DNA from 2 places in the Enterococcus sp. AZ128 genome. Region 2 is predicted to be linked to the other one. Evidence: predicted binding sites of a transcription regulator. Region 2 holds the regulator's gene; the other holds the start of a gene.
The links. The regulator HrcA, encoded in region 2, represses chaperone genes, less so after heat shock. The targets are predictions, from matches to a motif close to TTAGCACTCNNNNNNNNNGAGTGCTAA.

Region 1: the regulator HrcA is predicted to act here: its motif matches at 6,620-6,646, upstream of clpP (ATP-dependent Clp endopeptidase proteolytic subunit ClpP).

The regions. Positions count from the first base shown of each region.
Region 1 covers NZ_JBIORZ010000001.1:1,672,295-1,680,927, forward strand. Annotated here, with positions in the region: gene IGI38_RS08205 (MerR family transcriptional regulator) at 34-414, opposite strand; gene IGI38_RS08210 (hypothetical protein) at 605-778, shown strand; gene tnpA (IS200/IS605 family transposase) at 893-1,363, opposite strand; gene IGI38_RS08220 (aminotransferase class I/II-fold pyridoxal phosphate-dependent enzyme) at 1,564-2,814, opposite strand; gene hflX (GTPase HflX) at 2,798-4,042, opposite strand; gene miaA (tRNA (adenosine(37)-N6)-dimethylallyltransferase MiaA) at 4,131-5,072, opposite strand; gene IGI38_RS08235 (glycerophosphodiester phosphodiesterase) at 5,069-5,803, opposite strand; gene IGI38_RS08240 (hypothetical protein) at 5,870-6,385, opposite strand; gene clpP (ATP-dependent Clp endopeptidase proteolytic subunit ClpP) at 6,683-7,276, shown strand; gene IGI38_RS08250 (lactate utilization protein) at 7,334-7,975, opposite strand; gene IGI38_RS08255 (DUF3788 domain-containing protein) at 8,184-8,627, opposite strand.
Region 2 covers NZ_JBIORZ010000001.1:1,527,554-1,536,186, forward strand. Annotated here, with positions in the region: gene grpE (nucleotide exchange factor GrpE) at 28-588, opposite strand; gene hrcA (heat-inducible transcriptional repressor HrcA) at 619-1,659, opposite strand; gene hemW (radical SAM family heme chaperone HemW) at 1,782-2,930, opposite strand; gene IGI38_RS07475 (LPXTG cell wall anchor domain-containing protein) at 3,103-3,585, opposite strand; gene IGI38_RS07480 (hypothetical protein) at 3,561-3,974, opposite strand; gene IGI38_RS07485 (LCP family protein) at 4,138-5,031, opposite strand; gene IGI38_RS07490 (histidine phosphatase family protein) at 5,329-5,901, opposite strand; gene cobS (adenosylcobinamide-GDP ribazoletransferase) at 5,898-6,659, opposite strand; gene cobU (bifunctional adenosylcobinamide kinase/adenosylcobinamide-phosphate guanylyltransferase) at 6,656-7,243, opposite strand; gene IGI38_RS07505 (hypothetical protein) at 7,250-7,987, opposite strand; gene IGI38_RS07510 (uroporphyrinogen-III synthase) at 8,096-8,633, opposite strand, start outside.

The DNA of each region.
Region 1 (8,633 bases), 140 kb from region 2:
TCCTCGCACTTCATTTTTTATATTCCACAATCACTACAGTTTTGGACCTTGTGATTGATATGGATTTTGTTGTTGGAACCCACCTTGAGTCAGCATTTCATCATAAAAAATTCGTCGGACATCTTTATCCGTCAACGGTGGTTTCTCTTTAGCGGCCTTGACCTCTTCTTGACGCATTTGATAGACACGCTTGATTCCTGCCATGTTAAGTCCATCGGATAGATAGTCTTTGATTTCTAACAGCACATCAATGTCATTAAGAGAATACATCCTACGGTTGCCTTCACTTCGTTCCGGGTGGATTAATTCTTGCTCTTCATAGTACCGAATCTGCCGTGCAGTCAAATCTGTCAACTTCATAACTGTACCAATTGGAAAAACAGCAAGTGAACGGCGCAATTCTTTTTCCCGCATAACATCTCCTCCTTGTATTTTGATGTTGAAAAAAGAATACCACCCGATAGACCAATCGTCAAGGATTAATGTAAGATTTTATGACATAGGTTTCCCGAACGTTCGCTTTTTCAAAAAAATTCGATTAATTCAACGTTTTTAAAACTAGAAAAATTTGTTATACTATAAAAAAGATCAAGAGGGTGTCCAGTTGTCCAAATTTAAGGTTGGCGAGATCGTTCAAATAAAGAATAAATATCCAATGACAGGTTTAATCGGAGTCATCCTAAAGTGTTACAAGGAGAACCATACCTATCTTGTACGTTTCAGCCATGATCATAAAATATTCCTCCACGAAGATGATATCGAAGTTAGAGAGATGTAACCCATCCACCCGTGAAAACGGGTGGCTTTTTAACACCTCTAGAAGAGGTCGCCGCTCACATACTCCATAAATGGAGCTTTCTAAAAGACCGCCAACCGCTCGTCGCTCGCTACTTTATTTCTTTTTCTTACTCTTGAACGGATCAACGTATTCTCGTTTACTTATACTATCTCGAATACGATCATCTGATTCCTGTTCTTGTATATATTTTGCGATTGTTTTCTGATTCAAACCCACTGTACTTACGTAATAACCTTTTGACCAGAAACTTTTATTCCCATATTTATAGACTAAGTTTCCATGCTGTTCATGGATCAGTGTCGCGCTTCTCCCTTTTAAAAATCCCATGAAGTAGGAAATGCTTATTTTGGGTGGAATTCTTACTAACATATGAATATGATCTGGCATTGCATGAGCTTCGATGATTTCTACTACTTTCATTTCACAGAGCTTGCGCAAAATCCTTCCGATATCCTTTCTCAATTCTCCATAGATTACTTTCCTTCTATATTTTGGAGTGAACACGATGTGGTACTTACAATTCCATCTTGTATGTGATAAACTTTTGTCGTCATTTGATGACATGAAAAAAACTCCTTTCGATAAAATGAGCGGTTGGTAGCCACTTATTAGTATATCGAAAGGAGTTTTTAACGCTAAAGCTTTTTCGTCCACGCGTAGAAACGCGCGGTTTTTTTGTTTCACTCGCTACCGCGAGCGAAACTGACTGAAGTCGTTAATAAAAAAACATCCGAAGTCTTTTGGACTTCGGATGGTTTTCATTATTAATAATAGACTTCATTCACAGCATTTGTCACAGCAACCTTGACATGCTCAAAAGTTAATCCGCCTTGAAGATACAGTGAGTATGGTTCCCTTAAAGGTCCATCAGCACTTAATTCAATGCTAGCCCCTTGAATAAAAGTACCCGCCGCCATAATGATGTCATCTTCATATCCCGCCATATAAGAGGGAATTGGTGCGACATATGCATCGATCGGAGAATACTTTTGGATCGCCTGACAAAACTGAATCATTTTCTCACGATCACGGAAATCAATCAGCTGAATCAAATCGGTTCGCGGTTGATCCCACTTCGGTGTTGATTCCAAATTATATTCTGCCAACAGCGCAGCAGAAAAGATTGCTCCTTGAATCGCTTGACTAACTACGTGTGGGGCTAAGAAAAAACCTTGAAGCATATCAAAAACACTGCCTAGCATTGCCCCACCCTCTGCTCCTACACCTGGTGTAGTTAAACGATAAGCACATCGTTCGATCCATTCTTGTTTTCCAGCGATGTAGCCGCCCGTTTTCGCGATTCCACCACCCGGATTTTTTATCAATGAGCCTGCCATCAAATCAGCACCGACTTGCACAGGCTCCAGCAACTCTGCAAATTCTCCGTAACAATTATCGACGAAAATCACAACTTGTAGTGCAATAGTTCTAACAAAATTACACATTTCTTTGATTTTTTCAATCGTAAATGAAGGTCTTGAAGCATACCCTCGCGAACGTTGGATTGCAACAACTTTTGTTTTATTAGTAAGCTTTTCTTTGACTCCATCAAAGTCAACACTGCCATCCTCTAAAAGACCTACTTCGTCATATCCAATACCATACTCTTTGAAAGAACCGATTCCGTTTCCTTGTACACCAATCACTTCTAACAATGTGTCGTAAGGTGTCCCTGTGATATAAAGCAAATCATCCCCTGGACGCAACACGCCGAATAAGGATGTAGCGATTGCGTGAGTTCCTGATACAATTTGCGGACGAACAAGAGCGGACTCTGTACCAAAAGTTTGGGCATAAATAGCCTCTAAGACATCCCGACCTTGATCGTCGTTCCCATAACCTGTTGATGGGAGGAAGTGACTTTCCGAAACGTGATTCTCACGAAAAGCAGTTAATACCTTGGCCTGATTTGATAAAGCAATTTCTCGAACTTCCTGCAGTCGTTCAGCAATTTTCTGATCGACTTTGTCAATTCTCCCAACCAGCTCAGGTGCCAGCTTAGTTGTCCAACTCATCTTCCATTCTCCTAATCCATAGAGATTTCTTTTTAGCAAATCCCCGCACGATATATTGTTCCTTCTCTTCATCGAAGGTTTCACTTAAGACAAGGGTTTCTCGTTTCATTTCACTCAACGCTTGCCCTTCATCAGCATTCAGGAGCAACATATATGGCTCCAATAGATCCATGATTTCTCGCTTAATAGCATCCGCTAGTAATTCTTTCCCCTTATTCGTCTTTGCAGAGATCAAAACACTAGGAAATAGCGTTGGAGCAAAGGTGAATTCATCGATCCGATCGGCTTTATTATAGATAGTAAGCATTGGTATGTCGTCCATTTCAAGCTCCTTTAACAAATCGATTACAGTCTTTTCTTGTTGCTGGCGATCTTCAGCACTTGCATCTACGATATGCAACAAAAGGTCCATGCCCTTGCTTTCTTCTAGGGTCGATTGAAAAGCATCTACTAATTGCGTCGGTAAATCTTGAATAAAACCAACGGTGTCAGTAATAGTCGTCTCCATCCCCTGCGGCAAGTGCCAACGTTTCGTCAAGGGATCCAATGTAGCAAATAATTGATCCTCAGAATATGTATCAGCATTTGTTAGCAAATTAAGAATCGTTGACTTTCCTGCGTTCGTATATCCAATCAGCCCCATTTGAAAAATACTAGACTGCTGTCGTTTTTGGCGGCTTCGTTCACGATGCGCCTTGACTTCCTTTAATTCTTTTTTGATTGCAGAGATACGACGCCGAATGTGGCGACGATCTGTTTCCAACTTGGTTTCACCGGGACCTCGAGTTCCAATACCACCGCCAAGTCGAGATAAACTCTGTCCTTGTCCTACTAAACGCGGTAATAAATAATCTAATTGTGCAAGTTCAACCTGCAACTTCCCTTCCTTTGAGCGGGCACGTTGTGCAAAGATGTCTAAAATCAACTGAATCCGATCAATCACCGGCACACCCACTTGAGTTTCAATCGTTTGGCTTTGTCGGGGAGATAAGGCATGATTGAAGATCACAAGTTCCGCTTCATGTGCATCAACCAACTGAGCAAGCTCCTCGATTTTCCCTTTACCGATAATCGTTTGTCGATCAACCTTAGGGCGCTTTTGTGTTAATGAAAAAACTATCTCGCCATGAGCCGTCTTGGTTAGTCCGGCCAACTCATGCATTGATTCTAAATAGTTAAACTTACTCTCGTCTGTTTCGACGCCGACTAAAATGACTCTTTCTGACAATCCGTTTCCTCCTAATTTGTATTACTATCGTTTTTCTTTTACATTGAAACCTGATAAATTCATTTAATATAGTTATAAAACAGCAATTCTATTCTTTTGTTCCATCTTCATCAACTTCATTAACCAGCCATTTTGTAATTGCTGATTCAATCTCAATAATCGCATCAGGTTGTTGAACTAAATCATACCAATGAACTGACATGCGGTTACGAAACCAAGTCAATTGGCGTTTAGCATAACGTCGCGAGTGCAGCTTTACTTCATCAAGCGCTTCATCCAGTGAAGAAATACCAGTGAAATAAGGAAACAATTCTTTATATCCAATTCCTTGAGCTGCTTGAACATCAGGTGTTTCCGAAAGCCTCTTCGCTTCTTCTAAGAGCCCCTCCGTGACCATTAAGTCAACTCGTTGATTGATTCGCTGGTACAAATAAGCTCGATCTGTATTGAGACCAATCAAAAAACTATCATAAATTTTCTGTGGCTGTTCTTTGGGTTCTAGTATCGAATGACCAGTTACTTCAAAAACTTCCAAGGCTCGAATCATCTTTTTACGATTGTTAAAATGTATTTTTTCTGCAGCCAACGGATCAACTGTTTGTAATTGTTCCCACAGTACTCGATTACCATTTTTTTCTGCAAAACTCTCATATTTTCCCCGTAGTGAATCATCTTCTGGTTCGCCCTCACTGCCAAGTTTATAATCCCACAATAAAGATTGGATATATAACCCGGTTCCTCCGACGACGATCGGCAGTTTTCCTCGTTGACTAATTTCTTCAATCGCCTGTCTGCCCGCCTTCTGAAAATCAGCCGCAGAATATTTTTCATCAATATCCCGCACGTCAATCAAATGATGAGGAATTCCATCCATCTCAGCAAGTGTCACCTTAGCCGTTCCGATATCTAACCCTCGGTATACCTGCATGGAATCGCCACTAATAATTTCTCCATTGAAACGTTTAGCCAGTTCAATGCTTAAGCTGGTTTTGCCAACAGCCGTCGGTCCAACAATTGCAATTACTTTCATTGTTTGAACCTGCTTCTCGTACGGAGTGCTTTTTCCGGAAAGTCCGTAATGATACCCGCTAGATTATTCTCGTAGCAAGTCATCATAGTTTCATAAAGATTCGGTGTCCATGGGCGAATTGATTTTTCAAATTTTTCAACGACCTCGGGATGTTGTTTAACCCAATCACAGCTTGGATGAAGTCCTTCAATAAAATCAGTATCTAATACAATTTGATATTTTTCTAAATCATTTTTTTGAATTAGATCATATTGTGCGTTCGGTTCATACTCATGCATGATCCGCAATGAATCCACATTAAAGCTCGTGTACCAATAAGTAAAGGGCCAAGTCTTGCTTGTCATGACTTCAGAAATTTTCTCCTCAATTCCAGGATAATGAAACTTATTTGTTTTGATCTCAATACATAAAAAGCCGCGGAAACGCATCTGCAGCAATAAATTCAAAACTTCTTGCAATGTGGATATTTTAGTTGCTTGGTATTTCTCATCAAACCAACTTCCTGCATCCAATTTCTTAATTTCTTCCAATGTTAACTCTCTAATCAGACCCTTGCCATCAGTTGTTCGATCGACACTTTCGTCATGGATGACAACCAAATGCTGGTCAGCAGTTAGATGAACATCCAATTCGATTCCATCCGCACCAGTCCGTACCGCTTCCATGAACGCTGGCAATGTATTCTCTGGATGAGTCCCTGCACTCCCGCGATGAGCAATAATTACTGTCATCTAATATCACCTCGTTCGTAATTACCTAAAATAATTCAAATCTGTTCACAATTTTACAGCAACATGTTACTGTACCTTGAAATAGCGTAAAGGTTGCTTTGTTGATCGAGATAGCTGCTGTTTTTTTTCGTCTAAAATTTCCAGAAGCTGTTCAGAAAAAGTCTCCATAACGATCCGCCCGCCTTTGTAAGTATATCCACCGATTTTAACCGTTTCTTCGGGAGATAAAATAACTTTGCGATGAGAAATATTTTTGAAAAATTCTTCAATCAAATAATTTGGTAAATAAAAATTATTCTGAGCGGCAAAAGAATTCAAGTAAATGAAATCATCGATCGTAATGTAACAGTCATCAAATGAATTAAACGTTACATAGTCTTGCATTAAAACATTCCGTTTGGATAAAATTTCATTAACCTTTTTATTTAAGAGATTAATTGTTTCAATTTCTTTAACCTGGTGCTCTAACTCTCTTTCACGCTGATGGCGTAGGTCGATATACTTAAAAACAAAATAGACTGCAATTCCCGTTAATCCTGCTCCAATCAATACGCCGATTAGTCCAATAAATGCGATTTCCACGTTTTTCCCTCCTGCTTTCATACTTTTAAAATTAATTCTTACAAAAAAATCAACTGATTTTCAACACGCTCATCATCCCACTGGCATTTTACATAATGTGGCAATCTGACATCCTGTTATCATCGTCATTAATAGTACCATATTTTTCTGTTTCTAGGATAGTTTGACCCGTTTAAAAGAACGATGCCTTCTATTTGACCAAAACTGACCAACGTTGTATACTTTCTTTAAGTTTTAGCAATCTAACCTTGTTTGTGCTAAAATAATTTACGAACAATATTTTAAGGAGGATTCACTATGAATTTAGTCCCTACAGTCATTGAACAATCATCTCGTGGCGAACGCGCTTACGACATTTATTCTCGTTTATTGAAAGACCGCATCATCATGTTAAGCGGCGAAGTAAACGATGATATGGCGAATACCATCATCGCCCAGTTGCTTTTCTTGGATGCCCAGGATTCTGAAAAAGATATCTACCTTTACATCAACTCGCCAGGTGGCAGTGTTTCTGCCGGCTTAGCAATTTTTGACACGATGAATTTTGTTAAAGCTGACGTACAAACGATTGTACTTGGTATGGCAGCCTCAATGGGTAGCTTCCTATTAACAGCCGGCACTAAAGGCAAACGTTTTGCATTGCCGAATGCCGAGATTATGATTCATCAACCATTGGGCGGAGCTCAGGGTCAGGCAACAGAAATCGAGATTGCTGCACGTCATATCTTGAAAACACGCGAACGTTTGAATAATATTTTGGCTGAGCGCACAGGTCAACCAATCGAAGTGATCGAACGCGATACAGATCGTGACAACTTCATGTCTGCTGAAGAAGCAAAAGCTTACGGCTTGATTGATGAAGTTATGGAAAACAGCAGCGCTTTAAATTAATAGCAGCTAAAAAACCGAGGATTTCCCTCGGTTTTTTGTTTACTTTTTCTACTAATACTATAGGCCAACTTCTTCAATGATTAAAAAAATGACGATACGATCTTTTACCATTGATCGTCGTGTAATTGCGATTGTATTACAGATACATTCCGTTTGTAGACAATCTCCGCAAAGACCTTTCTTAATACAAGGTGTCTTTTGCAATCCCAAGCGATGGGCATTTAACGGGGCTGTGTTTTTTCGTACCATCTCCACAGTCATATCCAAACTGCCATAAACTTTTTGCATACTGACAAAGGCTAACACTTTGTCAGGCCCATATGTTATAGCAGCAACGCGATTTCCTACACTGTCAACATTCACTAGTTCTCCATCTTCCGTAACACCATTTATACTGGTCAAAAAATAATCGGCTGTCAACGCCTGTTTCATTACTTGATGTCGTTCTTCCGGCGAACTCGTTTTTTCGCGGTCGATCATCGGTTGACCGCGATTGTAAAGGGCTTCAATGATACCTGACTGCTCTACTGTAATCGACCCACCAAAAGCTACTGATTTCTTTGAAGCGATGATTTGCAAAGCTTGTTCTTTTGCTTCAACCAAGTTTTGGCAAATAATTGATTGAAAGTTACGGCGCTCTAATTTTTTACTCAAACTCAATGCCGTTGCCCTGTATCTTGCTCTCTGATACTCTTCCATTTGCTAACTCCTATTCATGCTTTTTACTCTCAAGTCTTCCTGCATAACGATTAAATAATAGTCATAAAAAATTGTATAGATGATATAAATTTTTATTTGGTATTTTAGATTTCCTACTCTATTTTCAATCATTTAAAGTCTATAAGCAATATCAAGTTTAAAATAGCTCAAAAAAACACCTAAGAAAATAGCTTAGGCGGTTAGAAATTTATTTTTTAGTTGATTCTGCTCTGCATGCAGCAAGCTCTTTGATATCTTGCAATATTTTTTCATCGGTTACCTCAAAAGAAATTGATTTCCCTAGTTTACTGCTCTTAGCTTGCTGATACTTATTCTTAGTGTATTCACAACAAAGTTCTACCAATGCATCTGCTTTATCCAACTCTTTCACACTGAAAGAAATCATTGCCACAAAGTAACCTTGTTTTGGATAAACGGTACATAGGGCTTTTCCACTCTTTTTAAACTTAATGTTCCATCCCTTCCAATAACCATCGCCCATTGAGCAACCACTATAAACATGTTTTGGTTTTACATTATACGTTTGTCTTAAATGATCAGACAGTTCAATCCATAAGGGATTTGAAATAAAATCTGTAATTTGTTTTTCTGACGGTTCCCGATCAGCGTTAAACAGCTCGCTCCATTGCATAATAAC
Region 2 (8,633 bases):
TATGTTTAGTTTAGTAGTTTATATATTTTATTGAGCTACGATCACCATTGCTGGACGCAAAACACGATCATGTAGCTGATACCCTTTTTGTAAGACATTAACAATTGTCTCAGGTTTTACATCATTCTCGGCTGGTACTGTTTGAACTGCTTGATGAAGATTTGGATCAAAGGTTTTACCTTCAGCTTCAATTTCAGTAATCCCTTCTTCTTTTAAAGCAACAGTTAAACTTTCAAGCACCATTTCCACACCCTTTTTCAGGCCGACACCTTGATCATCTGAAACCTCAGTTGCCAGAGCTCTTTCTAGATTATCGATCGCCGGCAATAGTTTCTTGCCAAGATCTTGCGAACGATAGCGAACGAGTTGTTCTCGTTCATTCTTATTGCGATTAGACATATTTGCGATCTCAGCGCGAGCTCGCAAAAATTTATCTTCCATCTCGCTGAATTTGTTCGTTAATTCTTCAACTTCAGAGACTTCTGGGATATCAATGTCTTCCGCTTCTTTTTCAGTCGAATCATTTTCAGTTGCTTCAGCATCTTCTAACTCTTCTTCAACTTTTTGTTTCTTTTCTTTTGCCACTATACATTCTTCCTTTCTTTTTAGGAATCGTTTCTAATGATATAAATCCAAAGAACGATAATAATCGTCCAATGCACTTGTCAACTCGTATCGGAAAACTTCCAATAATCCAAAAATCTTTGAATAAGGCATTGATGTCGGTCCCAATAACGCAATTGTTCCCCGGCCATGACCTTGAATTTCATAATTTGCCTGAATCATACTCAAGTGATCAAACAAATCATTTCCCATTTCGGTTCCGATTCGAACATGAATGTTGTTATCCGACGGCAACAACAATTGTGTTAGTTCATCGGAATTTTGCATCAATGAATACATCGATTTGACATGATTAAAGTCTTGATCAGGATTAAAATTCAAAATATTCATTCGTCCACTTACAAAGACTTTATCTTCAAAAGCATCATTTAAAATAACATCAAACAAGTTGCTGATACCTTCGGTTGTTTGAAAATAACGATGTAAGATCATTGGGATTTCAGTTCTCAATTTTTGGTAGACACTCATCAACGGTTGCCCAACTAAACGGTCATTGATGATTCGAACCATTTTTTCCAAGTCTTGACTGTCTACATTTTCAGGTATGCGAAAAACTTGGCTCTCGACATTTCCCTTATCTGTAACAATAATCGCCAAGATTTGCCGGTCATTTAGTGGTACGATTCGAAAACCGGTCAATGTCCGATCTTTCATTTCAGGACCTAGTGAAAACGCCGTATAGCTAGTAACTTGTGAAAGTATTTTTGCCGATTGTTGAATGATATCATCTATTTCATGGATATCCTTCTTTAACGACCTGCGGATCTGATCTACTTCTTGATTACTCACCTTTGATGGCGTCAACAGATAATCCACATAATATCGATAGCCTAAAGCCGACGGAATTCTTCCAGATGAAGAATGAGTTTTCTCTAATAGCCCCGACTCTTCTAAAGCTTTCATATCATTGCGGATAGTCGCAGAACTTGCTTTTACGCCTTCTTCCATTAAACTTTTTGAACCAACCGGTTGCCCCGTATTGGTAAAGTCTTGGATGATCAAGCTGAGAATCAGTTTTTGCCTCTCTGTTAACATTCTTCTCATCCTTTAGTTAGCACTCTTTCTTTTTAAGTGCTAACTCGATTATTAATATACCAACAACTTCTATATAAGTCAAGGGAAAATTATAAAAAATTAGCACTCTCGGTTAGAGAGTGCTAATTGCCATTGCTTAATAAAAATTCTTCAAAAACATCATTCCCTCGAAACAAACCCTCCTCAGTCAAATAAACCCTTGAATTTGTTTCTGTTATCAACTTTTGCAATTTCAATTTTTCTATCACATCACCATACACATCCGTCAAACTTAGACCAAAACGACTTTCGAAAATGGCTTTATCAACACCTAAAATTTTTCTTAAGCCTAGAAACATCTCCTCTTCGATCTGTGCTTGTTGAGTTAAAACCTCTTCCTCCAATACAGGAAGCTGATCATTTTTCAGTGACTTTAAGTAATGTTGGATTGGTCCACGATTTTTATAGCGTCGGTTTCCAAGATACCCGCTAGCTCCTGCTCCAAGACCAAAGTAATTTTGATTATTCCAGTAAACTAGATTGTGCTGGCTTTCAAAACCAGGTTTTGCAAAATTACTGATTTCGTATTGCTTTCGTCCCGCTTGTTCCATTGCTTCAATTGTTTCTGCGTACATCTGGGCTTCCAGATCTTGTTCTGGAAGATGCATTTTTCCTCTTCTAACCCAATTCATAAACATCGTTTGATTTTCTAAAATCAATGAATACAACGCGTAATGGGGCAAATCTAATGCTAAAGCTCGCGTCACAGTATCCCGAAAGCTTTCCAAGCTCTGACCAGGCAGCGCATAAATCAAATCAATTGTCACGTTGCGAAAATCTTTTTCTTCTAATAATCGAATCGTGTCATATACATCCTGTGCGGTATGCTTGCGTCCAATCTTTTTTAGCAATCGGTCATCAAATGTTTGAACACCCATTGAAAGGCGATTGACCCCGAAGTTTTTCATTACTTCTAATTTATCCGCAGTTAAATCGCCAGGATTCGCCTCAACTGTAAATTCCCCATCACTATAAGGAAGAATTTCTCGCAACCCGCTTAATAAACGATCTAACTGAGTAGCATTCAACGACGTAGGTGTACCACCTCCGACATAGAGTGTTTCCATTTTCTCGACTGGGTTTTGTCTTAAAGCTAAGCGTGCCTCTTTCAACAACGCTTCGATATATTCATCAACAGGCTGTCCTTCAAGAAAGACTTTGTTGAAGTCGCAGTAGTAACAAATATGTTCACAAAACGGGATGTGAATGTAGGCTGAAGTAGATTTTGTCATCTCGTTCCTCTTTCTAAGTAGTAGTAACAGACGTATTCTATCATACATCTCTTTGTTAGAAACAAACACTTGCTTTTATCCAGCATTCCTAATGTAATAATTAAACAAAAAAAAGACTAGATGATCCTGCGTAATTTATTTCAGGTCATCAAGTCTTGATTTTTTATTTTATTTACAGATTTTTTCGCGTGTAGAAAAAAATGATACTTCCAATAATTCCAAAGCCGATTAATGAAAGAAAATTATTGGCCTGATCATTTGTTTTAGGGTATTCCGTTGCCTGTGGTATTGTCTTTTTTTGTTGAGAGTCAGCAGCATTTTCTGTTGGTACAGACATTTTGACGGGCGTTTGTTCAACCTTTGTTCCGTTCGCCGAAAGGTCGTCACCGGCTGAATCAAGAACTGCCTTAATTCGATTGATGCTGCCTTCGATATCGCCCGTGCGATTTTCAACAGCTGAAACAGCTGCTTGTGTGTTTTCTGTTCCTTCAGCTAGTTGACCACTTAATGCCTGTGCATTGCTTTTAGCCTTTGAAACACTTTGATCAATTGTTGTACGATCGGCATGCAATTGTTCCTGCAATTTTTCAACCTCTGCGATCCTTCGATTAAAATCAGCTCGTGCTTGATCTAATTTTTTTGGGTCAGTAACCATTGATTTTCAACTTTGTCGTAATCCTCTTGAATACGACCATTTACCTCATTAAAATGATTTTGAAAATTGTTGTGGGACTGATCTAGTTGCCCTTTAATCGTTGTGAAATCATTATGAATAGCCTCATGGTGTTTCTGAGAACGCTTTTGGACCTTAGCAACATCTTGGACGATCTGTTTTTGATGCACTTCAAATTGTTGCTGCGCCAATTTCAAAACAGTCTCTATTTCTGCCTGTCTGTTTGCTGAATCGTCAGAAGCAGCTGGACTATTGATCGTTTCCGACAACGCGGATTTTGGACTATCTGCACTTGCAAAGGCTTCTGTGTTAAACCCAAACAAGCTTGTAGCGAATCCACTACATAATACAAATAAAGCTAGTTTCTCCATTATTTATTTCATCCCCTCGACAAGGATTATAGCTAATACCATGCAAATCTGTTAATAAACAAATTGACCGATTTGTCTAAAAATTTGATGCCCGTTCCTTTTCGACAAAATACAAAAAGCCAGCGAGTATCCGTTGGCTTAAAAAATTTCAGGTTTTATTCGACTATTCTGTTAAAAACGTTTGAATTGCTTTTGCATTTGCTGCGGTATCTAACGCTAAAACACTGCCACTTGGCGTATCATTGTTGAATTCCCACGTTTTATCGATCGGTACAGCAAGTGATTCAATTTTTTCCGTATCACCTAAAGCAAAATCTTTTCCTACTCTCAAAATTGTACTTTCAGATAGATTTGTATCGACATATCCCAATAGCTTTCCAGTTGTTTTTGGCAATTTACTTAATGAAGTAACGGTGGTGACTTGTTGTGAGATGGCCGAGAGCACTTGTTGCTGTCGGCGGATTCGCCCAAAATCTCCTTCCTCGTCTTCACGGAATCGAGAATACTGTAACAAGGTATTTCCGTCCATTTTCTGTTTGCCCGCTTTAATAAATACTTGATCCAAATCTAGATTCTTCTCCGCATCAATGGTCACACCCTTGGGAAACAGGCTATCAGTAGCTTCTTTAAAATGATCGAAATTTATCGTGACATAATATTCAATTGGAAGATTAAAGTTCTCTTTAAGCGTTTTACGCACCAGTTCAATTCCGCCGTACGAATACGCCGCATTGATCTTGTCCTTCCCATGACCAGGAATGTCAACATAGCTATCGCGCATAATTGAGATTAACTTTGGTTGTTTTCTTTTTTGATCGTAATGAGCAATCATCAGAGAGTCTGATCGACCACGATCTTCTCCCCGAGAATCAGTCCCAATAATCAAAATGTTCAAATCATTCTGATCGGGAGCTTCTTCTCCGTTGAAAGGAATCGTTTGCTTCGACTGAACATTTTTTGTCGATTCATAGCCTTGTAAAAATGAAAAAATTAGGTAACATTCAAAAACTAACAGTATCCCTAAAATAATTAAGATCACGCGCTTAAAAGCATTCATTCGAAATCCTCACTTTAAAATAGAAAGGCAAGCACTTAAATTATCGAGCCTGCCGATTGATCAAAAAACCTAAAGTCCTCTAAACTACCCATCCAGTTTATACCAAAACTATTCATCTCCATCATTTGCATAAACTTTTTACGATTTTTTTATAAACTCTTTTTATTCCTAATATTAATGATTAGAATATTAAAAAAAACAAAAAAACCGTTAAATGCTACACGGTTAATCGTTACGTCTTTATTTGAGACATTTTGCAGTTAACAAAATTCATTAGTCGATATATAAGAATAACAGCTACTTATTCCACTCAATTACCTTCGTAATCAAGTCCCCAACCTCCACCAGCGTATAGTTCCCTTGCTCTAGGGCGATTTCCCAGAATTCGTATTCTGGAAACCAGTTTTTCAAAATGACTCTCAGCACACCAAGATGTCCTACAATTACAAAGTCTTGCTTTTTTTGAAGCATCTTTTCCAAGCATCCTAAAACACGTTGCTGGAAATCTGAAAAATTTTCCGCATTTGTCGGTGTCATCTCAAAAGGAGACGATAACCACTTTTGCCATTCCTCTGGAAATTTTTCATTAATTTGATTCGCATCCAACCCTTCCCACAAACCAAAATCTTTTTCATCGAACTCTTTCAAGGTAATTTTCTTTTGGCTTGGAAAGATCAATTCTGCTGTTTCGATTGTTCGTTTCAAACTGCTTGTATAGATTGGTACCTCAAGACTCATTCCCGCCAATTTTTCATTCAGCAAATACGCCTGTTGAATCCCAGCTTCGTTCAACGGTACATCTGTCTTTCCATAAAATAAATGTTTTCGATTGTATTCTGTTTCTCCATGTCGAATCAAAACGATCTTCATAAAAAACCTCGCATTAGAATTAGAGTCAATAGAAACACCATTTGAGAGATTGGAGAGCAAGCACCTAAGGTATCACCATTAAACCCACCAACCTTAGTCATGACCAATTTACGATAAAGCCAAGCAACCAAAATATTGGCGATATAACATGCAATTCCTACCCTGCCTAAAAAGAGCAGAAATACTAAAAAAGAAAACAACTGACAAAATAAGACATTTTGCTTCTTTACATTTAAAAAGGTAGTGCCCAACCCCTGAGCATTACTTCCAGCATACTGCATTTGATAAAACAACAAACTGATCCCATTCTTCCCTACAAGATTCAACAATAAAATAACCGTTGCTTGAAGTCGGATACTGAGTTCAGGAAGCAATACTAAAAAACTAAAAACCAAAAGTAGATAATAAAAGACGATTGCTAACACGCCATTACTACCTACTCGGCTATCCTTCATAATTTCCAGCATGCGATCTTTATCGCGGGAAGAAAACAGACCATCAGCCATATCAGATAATGCATCTAGATGAAAGCCACCCGTTAACATTACATCAAAGAACAATACAAAAATCCAAGCGATGCTAGGACTGAATAGATACTGTAACGGCCAATAGACGATAGCTTCTAAAAATCCAATCATTAATCCAAATAATGAAAAAAAACGGACCCCTGAACGCATTTTTTCTTCAGGCTCATCGACTGCAATAGGAATCGGTATTCGAGTAAAAAATTGAAAATACAAAATTAAACTATCAATCATTTTATCTTCATAGGGATACCGGCAATCACTAAAAACACCGCATCCGCTTCCTTTCCTAGAGATTGGTTTACATGACCTAAGACATCCCTGAACCAACGGGAAAAAGCATTTTCGGGAACGATTCCTAGTCCCACCTCATTTGTCACGACAACCAGATCCGCCTGGCTTTTCCTTGCAGCCATAAGAATTTTTTGCCATTCATCAAGAATTTCAGCTTCAATCTCCGCTTGCTCTTTTTGAGTCAGCTTCATGATTTCTTCATCGATTATCGTGAAGTCTTCCCCAAATCGTTCTTTCATTAAATCAAAAAAATAATTAGTCGACAGCATAGTCGCACAATCCAATAAGTGTGCTGACACTTGAGCTTGTTCGATCACATCAGCGACAACCAAGTACGTTTCAGTGGTTTGCCAATTTTTAGGGCGTCGTTTTTGGTGAAGGGCTACTCGGCTGGCCATTTCAGAATCTTGGGCCGAGCAATTCGTTGCGATATAATCGATTTCTGCCTCTGTATCCAATAAGCTTTCTGCAAAGGCTGATTTGCCACTGCGTGCTCCGCCAGTGACTAATGTAATTTCTCCCAAAGCTTGTCACCTCTTTTTAAATTCACCGATTTTTTTCAACTCCGTATAACGAGCCAAAATATCCGCTTCTTGTTCTGATTTAACTGCCAATAGAATCACCGTTGCCGGACCCGCTGAGCAGTCTAAATTTTCCACTTCTGAAAAATGAACCTGGAACTCAGAGTCCTTCGTCATTAATTCTGCTTCATAGCGAATGCCCTTTGAACCAACGGGCAACATATCGATAACTCCCGACTCTGCTCTTAAGGCTTTTACAAAAGGATAAGAAAATATTTTTTGTCGATTTTTCACAACCTGTTCGCCAACATAGGGTTGACCTAATTGTATGAGGCTACAGGCTTCCTGCATTTGGAAATTCTCTTTTCCAGCCGTTGTTTCGGCGACAACTGTGATTCCAACACTAGTAGTTTGAGTAGGCATATTTTCCTCTGTGCTGCCGTTAAGTGGGATAGCGGAAAGCCCTGCTTTAGCTAATTCATCTTTTATCCCTCTTAACATTCGCTCTCCAGTAGGCGCATACTCATTACCAATCAAATCAATCACCGCAATAGGTTCTGCTTCATAGCACAATAATTCCATTAGGGGAACACGTAAACAAAAAGCGGCCGTTATCGCTGGATCAATTTCAACGGCATCGTGTTCCTTCTTACCGATACCCGCACTAGAATCACAGGCGATAACCAACCATTTTTCCTTCGAAACGGGCAAAATGGAAAGGTCTCGGTATTCCTTTGTCAAACTCACAGCCCTATCACTCCTTATTCTTTTAAAGTAAAACTAATTTTTTCGAAATTTTCTGCTAATCACCTAAGTTATCTTTTCCGAAAATTAAACCCAAAAATGACCTTAGCGTCACAGAGAACCAACATCCTCTTGGTCAATTTTTATCAATAAACGTTCATATAAATGCGGCATATCATAAATATCCGGTTGGATAGCCACATGCTGTTCTTTTTCTATCACTCTAGCTGTAACTGGCCCGATTGCGGCGATCGTTAACTGTGACCAAAAATTTTCGGGCAGCTGCTTAAATTTTCTAAGCGCTCTACTAAAAGAATTCCAAGCTGATGGACTTGCAAACAACACATAGTCAATCGTTTCATTCATTATCAATTCTCGCAACCGTTCTTGATCCTCTGGGAAAAATTCATTTTTGTAAATGACCTGCTCTAAAACAACATGTCCATGTCGAGTCAAGCCATTGTATATCACACGCCGAGCTTGAAACGAGTGCGGCCAAAAAACACGCTGCTTCGTCCCTACCAAGCCAAGCCATTCCTCTACTAATCCCTCAGAAAAGCCCTCTTTAGGTTGAAAGTCGACAGAATATCCCAACTCTTGCAAAGTTTTGGTCGTTTGATTACCAATAGCCAATATTTTGGCTTGCTGA